2 regions of the Bradyrhizobium sp. USDA 3311 genome follow, and region 2 is predicted to be linked to the other one. Evidence: predicted binding sites of a transcription regulator. Region 2 holds the regulator's gene; the other holds the start of a gene.

The links. Region 2 encodes LexA, which represses DNA repair genes until DNA is damaged. Its sites were predicted from a motif close to TGTTCNNNNTGTGTTCNG; they were not measured.
Region 1: a site for LexA is predicted at 5,388-5,405, ahead of ACVWW6_RS10415 (DNA recombination protein RmuC). Genes of this name have one in related genera too.

The regions. Positions count from the first base shown of each region.
Region 1 is NZ_JBSSFI010000001.1:2,210,324-2,217,423, forward strand. It holds gene ACVWW6_RS10390 (DNA polymerase III subunit gamma/tau) at 1-1,022, shown strand, start outside; gene ACVWW6_RS10395 (YbaB/EbfC family nucleoid-associated protein) at 1,049-1,369, shown strand; gene recR (recombination mediator RecR) at 1,371-1,973, shown strand; gene ACVWW6_RS10405 (hypothetical protein) at 2,004-2,441, shown strand; gene ACVWW6_RS10410 (AmpG family muropeptide MFS transporter) at 2,588-3,961, opposite strand; gene ACVWW6_RS10415 (DNA recombination protein RmuC) at 4,154-5,356, opposite strand; gene def (peptide deformylase) at 5,528-6,052, shown strand; gene fmt (methionyl-tRNA formyltransferase) at 6,196-7,100, shown strand, end outside.
Region 2 is NZ_JBSSFI010000001.1:5,631,292-5,638,391, forward strand. It holds gene ACVWW6_RS26910 (GAF domain-containing protein) at 1-569, opposite strand, end outside; gene ACVWW6_RS26915 (hypothetical protein) at 792-1,223, opposite strand; gene ACVWW6_RS26920 (hypothetical protein) at 1,417-1,617, opposite strand; gene lexA (transcriptional repressor LexA) at 1,892-2,587, opposite strand; gene ACVWW6_RS26930 (molybdopterin molybdotransferase MoeA) at 2,763-3,974, opposite strand; gene ACVWW6_RS26935 (hypothetical protein) at 4,198-4,416, opposite strand; gene ACVWW6_RS26940 (HAD family hydrolase) at 4,582-5,208, opposite strand; gene ACVWW6_RS26945 (alpha-hydroxy acid oxidase) at 5,223-6,356, opposite strand; gene ACVWW6_RS26950 (S41 family peptidase) at 6,661-7,100, shown strand, end outside.

The DNA.
Region 1 (7,100 bases), 3.4 Mb from region 2:
TCGACCTGTTCGATTCGCTGGCGCGTGGCGATATCGCCGCCGCCTTCAAGGAGTTCCGCGACCAGTACGACGTCGGCGCCGATCCGATCGTTGTGCTCTCGGACCTCGCCGAGTTTGTCAATTTCGTCACCCGCGTGAAGATCGTGCCGGCGACCGCCGAGAATGTCGCCTATGGCGAGACCGAGCGGGTGCGCGCGCGGGATTTCGCGTCAAAAATCTCGATGCGCGTGCTGTCGCGGATGTGGCAGATGCTGCTCAAGGGCATCACCGAGGTGCAGGCCGCGACGCGCCCCGCCGCCGCCGCCGAGATGGTGCTGGTGCGCATCGCCTATGTCGCCGACCTGCCGACGCCGGACGAGGCGATCCGGATGCTGGAGCAGAACGGCGGCGGCTCGCCGGTCGTGAGCGGCGGCAGTGCGGCGCGCAGCGCGCCGGCGGCGCCGGTTGCGTCTGCTGCGCCTGCCGTCTCGGCTGCGCCCATGCGCGCGCCGACCTCATCGCCGTCGTCGTTCGGCGGCGGTGCTGCCCGGCCGCAGATGGCGGCGCCCGCGCCGGATCCGCAAGCCGCGGCACCCCAGCTGCGCATCACGAGCTTCACCCAGCTCGTCGCGCTTGCCGGCCAGAAGCGCGACATCATGACCAAGGCCGCGCTCGAAGCCGACATGCGCCTCGTCCGTTTCGAGGAGGGCCGGCTGGAAGTCGCGCTCGAGCCCAATGCCTCCAGGACCATGATCACCGAGCTCGCGCGCAAGTTCGAACTCTGGACCGGCCGGCGCTGGACCGTGATCGTCTCCAACGAGCAGGGCCAGCCGACGCTGCGTTCGGTGAACCAGGCCGCCAAGCAGGAGCATGCGCGCACCGCGGAGGCCGATCCGCGCGTGCAGGAGGTACTGTCGCGCTTCCCCGGATCGAAGGTCGTCGAGGTCCGCAGGCTTGCCCCCGAGACGCCGGAATCCAATATTAACGCCGACTATGGCAGTGACGATCCGCCCGACGGTTCCGATACCGACGACGATCTCTGAGCCTATCTTTCCAAGGACACGGGACTATGGCTGACTTTCTCGGAATGATGAAGCAGGCGGCGCAGCTGCAATCCAAGATGCAGGAGATGCAGGACGCGCTCGGCAGTGTGGAGGTCGAAGGCATCTCCGGCGGCGGCCTCGTCGTGGTGCGTATGACCGCGAAGATGGACGTCAAGGGCGTGAAGATCGATCCCTCGCTGATGAAGGCGGAAGAGCGCGAGGTGCTCGAGGACCTGCTCGTGACCGCGCTCGGCGATGCCCGCCGCAAGGCGGAGGCCGCCGTGCAGGAGAAGATGCAGTCGCTCACCGGCGGGCTCGGCCTGCCGCCGGGGCTGTTCGGCCAGTAACATGGGCGCGGTTGCAGGTCCCGAAATCGAGCGGCTGGTGCAGCTTCTCGCACGGCTGCCGGGCCTCGGTCCGCGCTCCGCGCGGCGCGCCGCGCTGCATCTGATCAAGAAGCGCGAAGCGCTGATGATGCCGCTGTCCTCGGCCCTCCAGGTCGCGCTCGACAAGGTCCAGGTCTGCAAGACCTGCGGCAACATCGACACGCAAAATCCCTGCACGGTCTGCACCGATCCGAAGCGCGATCCCGCGATCATCGTGGTCGTCGCCGATGTCGCCGACCTCTGGGCGCTGGAGCGGGCCAATGCGACTCAAGGGCGCTATCATGTGCTGGGTGCGACATTGTCGCCGCTCGACGGCGTCGGCCCGCAGGATCTCACCATCGACGCGCTGGTCGCGCGTGCGCATGCTGCCGAGGTCCACGAAGTCATCCTGGCGCTGAACGCCACGGTCGACGGCCAGACCACGGCGCACTACATCACCGACCTGCTTCAGGACGCCAACGTAAAAGTAACCCGGCTCGCCCATGGTGTGCCGGTCGGCGGCGAGCTTGATTATCTCGATGAAGGTACGCTATCGGCCGCGATGCGGCAGCGGACCCTATTCTAGCTATCCTACAGACCTTACGGAACGGACGACATGACGAAACTTTTCGCCACTCGATTGGCTTTGGCCGCGACGATGATGCTGCTGGTGACGCCGGCCATCTCCGCGCAGCAGGACGACGCGGCGCCGCCGGCGCCCAAGCCCGGCAAGCCGATCAACACCGGCGACGTGCTCTCCGGCGAATTGAACGCAATGAAGGTGCGCGACGTCAAGAACGCCGGCAAGCGGATCGCGATGTATCAGATCACCTCCGAGCCGCGCCGCCTGCCGGCGCCGAACGGGCTCTGCAATCTCGAAACCGGTCCAGAGACCTTCCAGCTCGTTCCGAACGGCGATGCGCAGGCCGCGCAGCTGAAGACCTTCGTCGGCAAGGAAATCTCGATCAAGGTCGACGAAGTCGCCTGCGCCAGCGATCCCGGCCAGATGAGCGAAGCCGTGGTCACGAAGTGGAGCATCATCAAGAAGCAATAGGGGGTGATTCGCGACGCCTTCTCCACAACTCTGGTGTCATCGCCCGCGAAGGCGGGCGATCCAGTACCCCGCGGCTTCTCGGTCAATCACAACTGTCTCTGGAATACTGGATGCTCCGCCTTCGCGGGGCATGACAGCAGTGGTGGTCACACCCTTACCGGCCCCAGCTCTTCGAAATGCCCGCGCTTCTGCAGCCATGTCAGCAGGACCAGGCTCGGGATCGCCACCAGCACGCAGATCACGAAGAACAGCGGCCAGCCGGTCGCCTTGGCGACATAGCCGGCCACCGACGAGAGATAGGTGCGTCCCACTGCGGCGAGCGCGGTCAGCAGCGCGTATTGTGTCGCCGTGTGCAGCGGGTTCTGGCACAGCGCGGAGAGGTAGGCGACGAAGATCACGGTGCCGATGGCGCTGGTGAAATTCTCAGCTGTGATGGCGAAGGCGAGCGCCCATTGGCTGGTGCCGACGAAGGCCAGCCAGGAGAAGGAGAGGTTGGCGAGCGCCTGCACCACGCCGCCGATCCACAAGCACGTCGCCAGCGGGTAGCGTCGGGCAAGGAAGCCGCCGGCAAAGCCGCCGATTAGCGTCGCCGCAAGGCCGACGCCCTTCACGATCGCCGCATAGTCGTTGCGGGAGAAGCCGAGGTCGATCACGAACGGCGCCGTCATGGTGCCGGAGAAGGCGTCGGTGAACTTGAACAGTACGACGAAGGCAAGCGCGGCGAGCGCGTCCTTGCGCGCCAGGAATTCCGAGAACGCGCCGATCGCCGCGTGCAGCACGCGCGCGAACGCCGTATCGGCCTGCGTTGCGGCTTCCGCCCGCACCGACTGCTCGGGCTCGGTCGCGGCCAGCGCGGTGATCGTGCCGATCAGCACCATCGCCGCCATCACCACATAGCCCCACATCCAGGCCGATGTGCGCGAAATGCCGGTGCTCTCGAAACCGGAGACGATGAACAGCGCGCCCGCGGTCGAGACCAGCATGCCGATGCGATAGGCAGCGACATAGGACGCCATGCCGGCGGCCTGCTCGCTCTCCGGCAGGCTCTCGACGCGGAAGGCGTCGACCACGATGTCCTGCGTCGAGGACGTCGTCGCCACCAGCAACGCGCCGAGCGCGACGTAGAACGGCGAGCGCGCGGGATCGGTCAGCGCCAGCAGCAGGATGGCGATGATCAGCAGCAGCTGCGAGAACAGCAGCCAGCCGCGGCGGCGTCCGAACGCGCGCGTGAACAGCGGCACATGCAGCGCATCCACCAGCGGCGCCCACAAAAATTTCAGCGTGTAGGGCGTGCCGACCAGCGCAAACAGCCCGATGGTCCCGAGATCGACCCCGGCCTCGCGCATCCACACCAGCAGCGTCGAGCCCGACAGCGCCAGCGGCAGGCCGGACGAGAAGCCGAGGAACAGCACGATCAGCACGCGCGGTTGCAGGTACACGGCAAGGCTGTCGCGCCAGGAGGCGGCGGGGGCATCAGCGCTGGTTTGGACGGTTCCGGTGGTCGCGTCGGGTGCGGTCATGGGGAGGTGTTAGCAGATTCTGGGGGAAAAGACTCTCGCGGTAGCCGTGAGGCGGGAGAGCCTCCAACATCCTCGGCGTCATCGTCCGCGAAGGCGGACGATCCAGTACTCCGCGGCGTTTCGGCTCAACAACGACTGTCACGGCGTACTGGATGCCCCGCCTTCGCGGGGCATGACAGTGTGCTAAAAAATCTACTCCCCCGCCTGGAGCTTCCTCGGGAACAACTCGGCCGCGCCCGTCGCCACCAGGTGCGGGCCCTCCGCGGGCGTATCGGCCTTGCTGAAATCCAGCTCCTCGATCCGTCCGGCGCGCTTCTCGATCTTGTCGGCGGAGATCAGCACCTGGCGGACGTCCTCGTTCACGTCGGCAAAATGCTTCTGGAGCTTCAGCACGCGGTCGCGCAAGCGGCCGAGATCGTCGCCGAGCTTGATGACCTCGGTGCGGATCTGGTCGGCGGCATCGCGCATGCGCGCGTCCTTCATGATCTGCTGCATCACCTGGATCGCCAGCATCAGCAGCGAGGGCGACACCAGCACAACGCGGGCGCGATAGGCCTTCTGGATCACGTCGTCGAAGCCGTCATGGATCTCGGCGTAGACCGATTCCGACGGCACGAACATCAGTGCCATCTCCTGGGTCTCGCCGGTGACGAGATATTTTTCCGCGATGTCGCTGACATGCTTCATCACGTCGCCGCGCAGCCGCTGCGTGGCGATGCGCTTCTCCTCGTCGGTGCGGGCATCGTGCAGCGCGGTCATCGCCTCGAGCGGAAACTTCGCGTCGATGCAGAGCGGGCGCTGGTCGGGCAGGAACACGACGCAGTCCGGCCGCTTGCCGGTCGAGAGCGTGAACTGGAACTCGTAGGCGCCCTTCGGCAAGCCGTCCTGGACGATCGCCTCCATCCGGGCCTGGCCGAAGGCGCCGCGCGACTGCTTGTTGGCGAGCACGTCGCGCAAGGTCGTCACCTGCGTGGTGAGGTCGGTGAGGTTCTTGTGCGCGTTGTCGATGATGCCGAGTCGCTCGTGCAGGGCGTGCAGGCTCTCCATGGTGTTGCGGGTCGAGTGCTCCATGGACTGGCCGACGCGATGGGTCACCGAATCCAGCCGCTCGTTGACCGCCCGTGCCATCTCGGCCTGGCGGCCGGCCAGCGCCTGGGTCATGGCATCGACCCGGCCCGAAGCCTCGCTCTGGGCGTGCAGCATCTGGCTGATGCGCTCCTCGAGCTCGTCGGCGCGGATCGCATTCGCCATCGCGAGTTCCGCCCCGCGCCGCCCCGAGCGTGCAATGACCACGGCGATCACAACCAGCAGGATGAGGACCAGGACGCCGAAGCCGATCAGCGCGTCGATCGTGCGCACCGGCCAGTCGCCAGCCACGAAAATGATCTCGTTCATGCCTGTCCTTCTAGCCGATTCGGCTGCCGGCACGAACGAATAGCGAACATTTATGGTAAATGCCCCGTTAATTTTTATGGTTAACGAAAGCTGAAGTTTTATGGTTAGCGGATCGTTAACGCGTTCCGGGCCTCATTGACCGCTTGTCGCGCCCGGCTTAAATCGCCCGCCATGGCCCTCAGAGAAATCATCATCCTGCCCGACAAGCAGCTGCGTCTGGTCTCCAAGCCGATCGAGAAGGTCACGACGGAGATCCGCAAGCTTGCCGACGACATGTTCGAGACCATGTACGACGCGCCCGGCATCGGGTTGGCGGCGATCCAGATCGCCCAGCCGCTGCGGCTGATCACCATGGACCTCGCCAAGCGCGACGAGAACGGCGAGACTAAGCCGGAGCCGCGCGTCTTCATCAATCCGGAAGTCATCGCCTCGTCCGAGGAATTGTCGGTCTACGAGGAAGGCTGCCTGTCGATCCCCGAATATTACGAGGAGGTCGAGCGGCCTGCGAAGGTGCGCGTGCGCTTCACCGATCTCGACGGCAAGGTGCACGAGGAGGACGCCGAAGGCCTCTACGCCACCTGCATCCAGCACGAGATCGACCACCTCAACGGCGTCCTGTTCGTCGACTATCTGTCGAAGCTGAAGCGCGACCGCGTGCTGAAGAAGTTCGAGAAAGCCGCCAAGCGCGCGGAGTGAGGTTCTCCGTCATTCCGGGGCGATGCACAGCATCGAACTATGGTGCGCAATTGCGCACCTGAGAATCTCGAGATTCCGGGTTCGGCTCTTCGAGCCGCCCCGGAATGACAGTAATTGGATCACGTTCCTCGCAGGTTTTTCCGATGCCCCTTCGCCTGATCTTCATGGGCACGCCCGATTTCTCCGTGCCGACGCTGCTCGAGCTCGTCGCGCATGGCCATGAGATCGTCGCCGTCTATACCCGCGCGCCGAAGCCGGGCGGGCGGCGCGGCCTGCAATTGCAGCCGACCCCGGTCGAGGAAGCCGCGCGAAGACTCGGCGTTCCCGTGCTGACCCCGAAGACGCTGAAGACAGAGGAGGCGCTGGAAGAATTTCGCGCCTTTGACGCCGATGCCGCCGTCGTCGTCGCCTACGGCATGATCCTGCCGCAGGCCATCCTCGATGCGCCAAAGCTCGGCTGCTACAATCTGCACGCCTCGCTCCTGCCGCGCTGGCGCGGCGCCGCGCCGATCAACCGCGCGATTATGGCTGATGATGCCGAAAGCGGCGTGATGGTGATGAAGATGGATGTCGGCCTCGACACCGGCGATGTCGCCATGGCCGAGCGGCTGGCGATCACGGACACCATGACCGCGGCCGACCTGCACGATCGTCTCTCGCGCCTCGGCGCCGACCTGATGGTCCGCGCCATGGCCGCGCTCGACCGCGGGGGGCTCCAGCTCAAGAAGCAGAGCGAGGACGGCGTCACCTATGCGGCCAAGATCGACAAGGCTGAGGCGCGGATCGACTGGACCAAGCCCGCACGGGCGGTGCTGCGCCACATCCACGGCCTGTCGCCGTTCCCCGGCGCCTGGGCCGAGCTCGCAGGCGTCAGCGAGAACGCGCGCGTCAAAATCCTGCGCTGCGAGCTCGCCAAGGGCTCGGGCGCGCCGGGCGAGGTGCTCGACGACCGGCTCACCATCGCCTGCGGCGAGGGCGCGATCCGCATCATCGAGCTGCAGCGCGAAGGCAAGGCGCGGATGCAGGCCACGGACTTCTTGCGTGGTGT
Region 2 (7,100 bases):
CCGAGATTGATCCCGACCTCGGCGGCGTCTTCCCAGCGCAGAAAACTCCTGGCGTTGTGCAGGTCCTTGATGATCAGCGGCAGGCCCGCTTTCCAGGTGCGTCCGGGCAGGCCGAAGCCGCGGGGAAACCTGGTGTGGCGGGAGTTGAATTCGAACATGTCGGCGGTGCCATAGTAGCCGTCGACGAGCCCCATCTCGTGGGAGCTATCGGGATCGTTGTGCCAGAGCTCGATTGCGCCGACATGCGCCTCGTCGTCGCCGCAGAACAGCACCATGACGGCCTGCAAGAATTCGCCTGAAAACACCGGCACCGCCACGCCACAGGTGAGGCCGGCCGCGAGCGCCTGGTCGGTCCGCTTGAAATAGGAGTTGGCGAATTTAGTGAGGATCACGGGATGGCCGCTGGCCCAGGCCTTGCCGGGAAGGCCCTCGTCGTATCCGAAGCGCAAGTGCTCGCTCACGGCCTTGAACGCAGACAGCCCTTCGCCGTAGAGGCCGCCGCCGAATTCCAGCCGCATGCGCGTCCGGTCCGGCACCCAGAGTTCAACGACGCGAATGAAGGTTTTCATCGAACGTGTCCGCCGCCTCAAGCCTTTGACAGCATCGGCGATCTGGCCGCGGAACGGACGTTCAAAATTCAGGCAGGGCCGCGCAAACTTCGTGCGATGGGCAGGTGCGAGCCTGATCTCGGCGGAAGATTCCGGAAGACGCAAATCATACCATCTCGCCGGCCACGGCCGGCGATGGCAATTTCAATCCCGGCCCCGACCTCTGCGCCGGGGGGAGGTACATCAGCCGATCGGCAGGCGTGTGATCGTCGGCCTGTCAGCGATGATCTCCGGCTTGTGTTCACGCTCGCCGGCCGGCTGGGTCACCGGCAATTGCAGCACGGTCGCGCGCTGGCCTTCGACGAGTTGCGTCACGAGTACGTATTTGCCGTCGGGGAATTCGATCGCGTCATGATGGCGATCGGGAATGTGCGGATCGATCTTGCCGAACTTGCCGACGCGGGAGTTGATGGTGCGCGTCCAGATCCAGCGATTGTCGTAGCGGACGTTGTCGGCGAAGGCGAGCTCCGTTCCCGGCAGCAGGCAGACCGCGACGGACATGTCGGCCTCGGAGGCGAAGCCGCGCGTCGAGGTGCCGCGGAAGGTGGTCGTGACGATCGTCTCGCCGACTTGTGCGGGACGCGTCGCGACGGCATGCAGGCTGTAGTCACACATCGGGTGCTCCTCATTCAGGGATAGCGACCCGCGCCTCCTTCGGAGGCACTGGCCTCTATCAGAGTGGAAGCATGTTAGCGTCTTCTCGGTTGTAGGCAAATCTGCGGCTTGGCTTCGCAGGCTGCCATCACAATATCTTTTTCAAATGCGTCAGGAACAAAAACCGCTTCCGTGCATTTGGCGTGCATCTTCGTCAGCGACCAGCAGGTGCCGACCAGCCCGAATATTGCCAGGCGGGTTGCGACGGCTGCGCGACGGCGTTGCGCAATTGCTCGCTCGCCGTCGTCGGCGTTGCCTTGCGGGCATGGTGCGACTGCGCGGCGAAGGCTTGCGATGCCGACGCGGATGCTGCGATCAGCGCCACCGTGACGGTGCTCAAAACGATCTTGCGCATTGATTGCCTCCTCGATCTCCAGGGCCACGAAGCGATGAGGGCTTCGTGCGGCGTCGCGAGGATGTAGCGCTAGAGAGGGGCCGGATAATCTGAGCAAAACCAGAAAGACTATCCAGCCGGAGCGGACAATCGTCAACGCGCGGGTCGCCAACCGGCGGGCCGCGCTTTAGGTGATTGTTTGAGCATGATCTCCGCGCAAGCGCGTCCTGCGCTTGTCGCGAGGGAAAACCGCTGCGCACTTTGTGCTAACGCGGCCCTCCAGTCCGGATCACGCTCAGTACTTCCGGTACAGGCCGATCAGCTTGCCCTGAATCTTCACCCGGTTGGGCGGCAGGATGCGGACCTCATAGGCCGCATTGGCGGGCTCGAGCGCGATCGAGGCGCCGCGGCGGCGGAAGCGCTTCAGCGTCGCTTCCTCGTCGTCGATCAGCGCCACCACGATGTCGCCGGTGTCGGCGCTCTCATTGCGCTGGATCAGCGCCATGTCGCCGTCGAGGATGCCGGCTTCGACCATCGAGTCGCCGCGCACTTCGAGCGCGTAGTGCTCGCCCGAGCCGAGCATGTCGGGCGGTACGCTGATGGTGTGGCTGCGGGTCTGCAACGCTTCGATCGGCGTGCCGGCCGCGATACGGCCCATCACCGGCACCGCAACGGGGCGTTCGCCCTCGTCCGCGCTGGAGCTCGCTCGCACCTTGCCGAGATTGCCCTCGATGACGCTCGGCGTGAAGCCACGGCGGTTGCCAGCGGCGGCCTGCAGCTCGGGCAACTTGATCACCTCGATCGCGCGGGCCCGGTTGGGCAGGCGCCGGATGAAGCCGCGCTCCTCCAGTGCGGTGATCAGGCGATGGATGCCTGACTTCGAGCGCAGGTCGAGCGCGTCCTTCATCTCGTCGAAGGAGGGCGGCACACCGCTTTCCTTCAAACGCTCGCTGATGAATCGCAGAAGCTCGTATTGTTTGCGCGTTAACATCTCGACCAAATCCCCCGGTTGATGTCGTTCGATTCCGAGACGGTGAATTCAGCGGCGAGCCGCCAGATGCTCGAAACAAATCATGAACGGACACTATATGTTCGATATGTGTTCCGCAACTGCTTAATTTACCGTGAACGCGACAAAGTTCGCGGAACGCGCAGGACCAGTGCGTTCAGGCGGGCAGTCGCAGCACCTCGCAAGGCGCGCCTGCCTCGGCCTTCGGCGCGAACGGCGCGCGCACGAGAAGTGCCTGCGCCGCAGCGAGATTCGCAAGCAGCGAGGAATCCTGATGATTGACGGGAAGGGCGACAAGCATGCCGTCGTCGCGCCGCTCCAGGCGCGCACGAAGATAGTCCTCGCGCTGGTCATTGGCACCGACATCGCGGCCGAGCACGGCGCGCTCGCGACGATGGTGAATCACGGCGCGGCCCGACAGGGCGCGAATCAACGGCACCATGAACAGGAAGCCGCACACATAGGACGACACGGGATTGCCGGGCAGGCCGATCACACCCATCGCCCCTAGCCGGCCTTGCATCATCGGCTTGCCCGGCCGCATCGCGATCTTCCAGAACGCCATCGCAATGCCTTCGGTCTTCAGCGCCTGCTGGACCAGATCGTGGTCGCCGACCGAGGCGCCGCCGATCGTGATCAGGATGTCGGCGCCGCTCTCTCGGGCACGGCGGATGCCGGCTGTGGTGGCCTCCAGCGTATCGGCGGCAACGCCGAGGTCGATGGTATCTGCGCCCTCCCGGCGGGCGAGGGCGTGCAGGGCATAGCCGTTGGAATAGACGATCTGGCCGGGGCCCGGCGTGGTGCCCGGCATCACCAGCTCGTCGCCGGTGGCGAGGATCGCGACCTTCGGACGGCGGCGGATGGGGAGGTCTGGGTGGTTCATCCCGGCGGCGAGCGCGAGGTCGCGCTCGGTGAGCCGGGTTCCCTTGCGCAGGAGCACGTCGCCCTCGCGGAAGTCGACGCCGGCGGGCCGGATGTGCCGACCGGCGATAGCGGCTTCCTTGATCGTGATGCGCTTGCCCTCGGCGACCGTATCCTCCTGGATCACGACCGCGTCCGCGCCGGCGGGAACGACGCCGCCGGTGAAGATTCGCACCGCTTCGCCGGCGCCGACCGCTCCCGCGAACGGCCGGCCCGCCGCGACCTCGCCGATCATGGTGAGCTGCGCGTCGACCCTGGCCGCATCGGCTGCGCGCACGGCGTAGCCGTCCATGGCCGACATCGCCTCGGGCGGCTGGGTACGCCGCGCCGCGACGTCGCGCGCGAGCACGCGGTGGTAGGCCTCGTCGAGGGGAATCATCTCTTCAGGCAGCGGCTCCGCACCGGCCAGCACCGCGGCGAGCGCGTCAGAAACCGGCATCAAGGCCACGGCGAAACTCCTGCTCGGAAAGTCTGGACGAATGGGCGGCAAGAGTTCTAGCCGAGCGCGGGCGATGAAGCAAAATGGGACCGGATCAGGATTTATCCTGCTTGATCCGTCCAGTCATGAGGGACCGTCAGCTCTGCCGCGGCATGATCTGACGGACGAGAAAGACGGGAACGAGCGTGGCCATGGCAAGGACGACAATGACGGGAGCCACGGCCAGCATCGGTCATCGACCGGTCTGGCGGTCCGGACGGAGGTCCGGCGCCACGTCGGGAGCCACGTCAGGGGGCTTGGGGCCTTGATCCTTGTCGGGCAGCGGATCGGCCTGGGATTTCAGGTCGGCGGCCTTGCTGATCAGCTTGGCGGAGAGGTCAGAATCCGAAGTCGTTCTGGCGAATTCGAGCAGAAGAGAGGCTTGTTTGGTGAGGTAGGTTTTGCCCAACACGATGATACGTCCGTCTGTAGAAGTCCCAACGGACTCAAGAGTCCGGAAGCGGGCATTCCGTTCCCGGAACTCTGTATAAAAATGTACAAAGCGATTTGGTTCCTCATCTCGGCTAGATCGGTTCCGGGAGCTCCCCGGTTTCACCCGCCGGCCGATGCGTCTCGATCAGATTCCCAGCGCCTCGAGCGCGTCGCCGACATCGCGGGGCGAGGTCACATGCACCGCGGTCAATCCGCGCGCTCGCGCTCCCTCGACGTTTTCGGCGAGGTCATCGAAGAACACGATGCGCCTGGCGGGCACACCGATGGCCGCCACGACATGGTCGAACGCCGCCGCGTCCGGCTTGCGCAGGCCGATGCTGGACGACAGGTACAGCTCGCGGAAATGGCCGAGCAGGTCGGCGTATTCCTTCGAGAAATGGTCGACATGCGGCTGGTTGGTGTTGGAGAAGGCGTAGAGCGGCATCTGCTTCGCCGCACGCGGCAACAGCTCCGCGACATCGGGCATTTCACCCGCGAAGATCGCGTTCCAGCCCTCGAGGAATTGCGCATCCGAGATGCCGATCCCGAGCGAGGCCCGTAGCGAGGCGAAATACTCCTCGTCGCTGATCTTGCCGACCTCGTGCAGCCGATACGCCTCGCTGTCGCGCACATAGCGCGCAACGATTGCCTCCGGCTTGCAGCCGGCGTGTCCCGCCCAGCAGGCGATCGCCTTGGAGAAATCGATGTCGAGCACGACGCGCCCGAGGTCGAACAGAAGCGCATCCGCGCTGCCGGGAGAGAGCGAGGTCATTGCGTCCTTTCGGATCAGTACCGGTAAGGTTCGTGGTCGAACAGCGGGAACGCGCTGAACACGCTCGGCGTGTTCGTCGCGGTGGCCGGATGCAGGCAGGACTTGTTGACCTCGGCGAACGAGGTGGCGCCCAACAGGCCGAGGCAGCGCAGCACCTCGTCCTCCAGAAGCTCCAGCATCCGCGTCACGCCGGCTTCGCCGGCCGCCGCCAGCGCCCAGCATTGCAACCGGCCGATGCCGACGAGGTCGGCGCCCGCCGCGATCGCCTTGACGATGTCGGTGCCGCGGCCGAAGCCGCCATCGACCATGATCTTGGCGCGGCCCTTCACGGCCTCGACGATCTCAGGCAGCACATGCATGGCGCCGCGGCCGTGATCGAGCTGGCGGCCGCCATGGTTGGAGACGTAGATCCATTCGACGCCGTGATCGAGCGCGATCAGGGCGTCCTCGGCGGTGGCGATACCTTTCAGGATCAGCGGAATCTTGAACTTGTCCTTGATCATCTTCACGGTCCGCCATTCCAGGCCTTTCTGGAAATCGCCGCCGGTGGCGCGCAGGCGGCTCTCGCGAACGTAGCGCTTGGCGATGTCGCGTTCGCGACGGCTGTAATGGGCGGTGTCGACGGTCAGGCAGAAGGCGGCGTAGGCGTGCTTTTCGGCCCGGCTGACGACATCGGCGACGAAGGCATCGTCGCCGCGCACATAGAGCTGGTAGAGACGCAGCGCGTCGGGGGCGGCTGCGGCGGTCTTCTCCAGGCCAGGCTCGGACACTGAGCTCAGCATGTGCGCCGCCCCAAAGGTGCCGGCGGCGCGCGCGACGCTCGCGGCGCCATCCGGATCGAAGATCTCGAGCGCGCCGACAGGGGCGAGCACCACCGGCAGGCGCATCCTGCGGCCGAACTGCTCGACGGAGCCATCCACCTTGCGCACGTCGCGCAGCACGCGCGGGCGAAAAGCGAGCTCGTCCAGCGCCATCCGGTTGCGGCGCATCGTGGTCTCGGTCTCGGCGGCGCCGACGATATAGTCCCAGGCATTCTGGTTGAGGTTGGCGCGTGCTTTGCGGATGAATTCGTGCAGATTCTGGAACGGCTCGCTGCTGGCGCCGAGTTCGACGTTCCTTTCCGGCTGGATGCGGGGTTTTTCGTTCATTATTATCCTCCCGAGAATTTGAAGCCTTGTTTCATCGCCTAACCCGTCCGGCTCTCCAAAACCATCCTAAAATCGCATAGCTGCGAGGCGCGGGCGATCGACCGATTCCTGCTTTGCATGAAACGGTTTCGGAACGTTGCCAAAAGTTTAGGTCCGGGCGAAGGGATTTTTACGGTGTACCCGCCGGCGCGGCGTCCCGGCCTTGAAGAAACCAGAATGGTATTGTGAGAAGCGGGCTGGATCGCCATTTGCATGGCGCCTCCCAAGCCCAAGAGAACCGCCAAGCAAAAAGGCCAGCCTATCCATGCGGAAAACCCTGCTGTTCCCCCTGGGCGCGCTCACCGGAGCGTGTTTGACCCTTCTGGTAGCTAGTCCGCACGGCGGAGTATGGGCGGCACGGGCGGCAGCGGGCGCGGATGATGCCTATTCACAGCTCAACTTGTTCGGCGAAGTCTTCGAGCGCGTGAAGGCGAGCTATGTCGAGAAGCCCGACAACGCCAAGCTGATCGAAGGCGCGATCACCGGCATGGTGACCTCGCTCGATCCGCATTCGCGCTACATGAACGACAAGGCCTGGACCGAGATGCAGGAGACCACCTCCGGCGAGTTCGGCGGGCTCGGCATCGAGGTCACGATGGAGGAGGGCCTGGTCAAGGTCGTCTCGCCGATCGACGACACGCCGGCGTCCAAGGCCGGCATCATGTCCGGCGATCTCATCAGCAAGATCGATGGCGATGCCGTGCA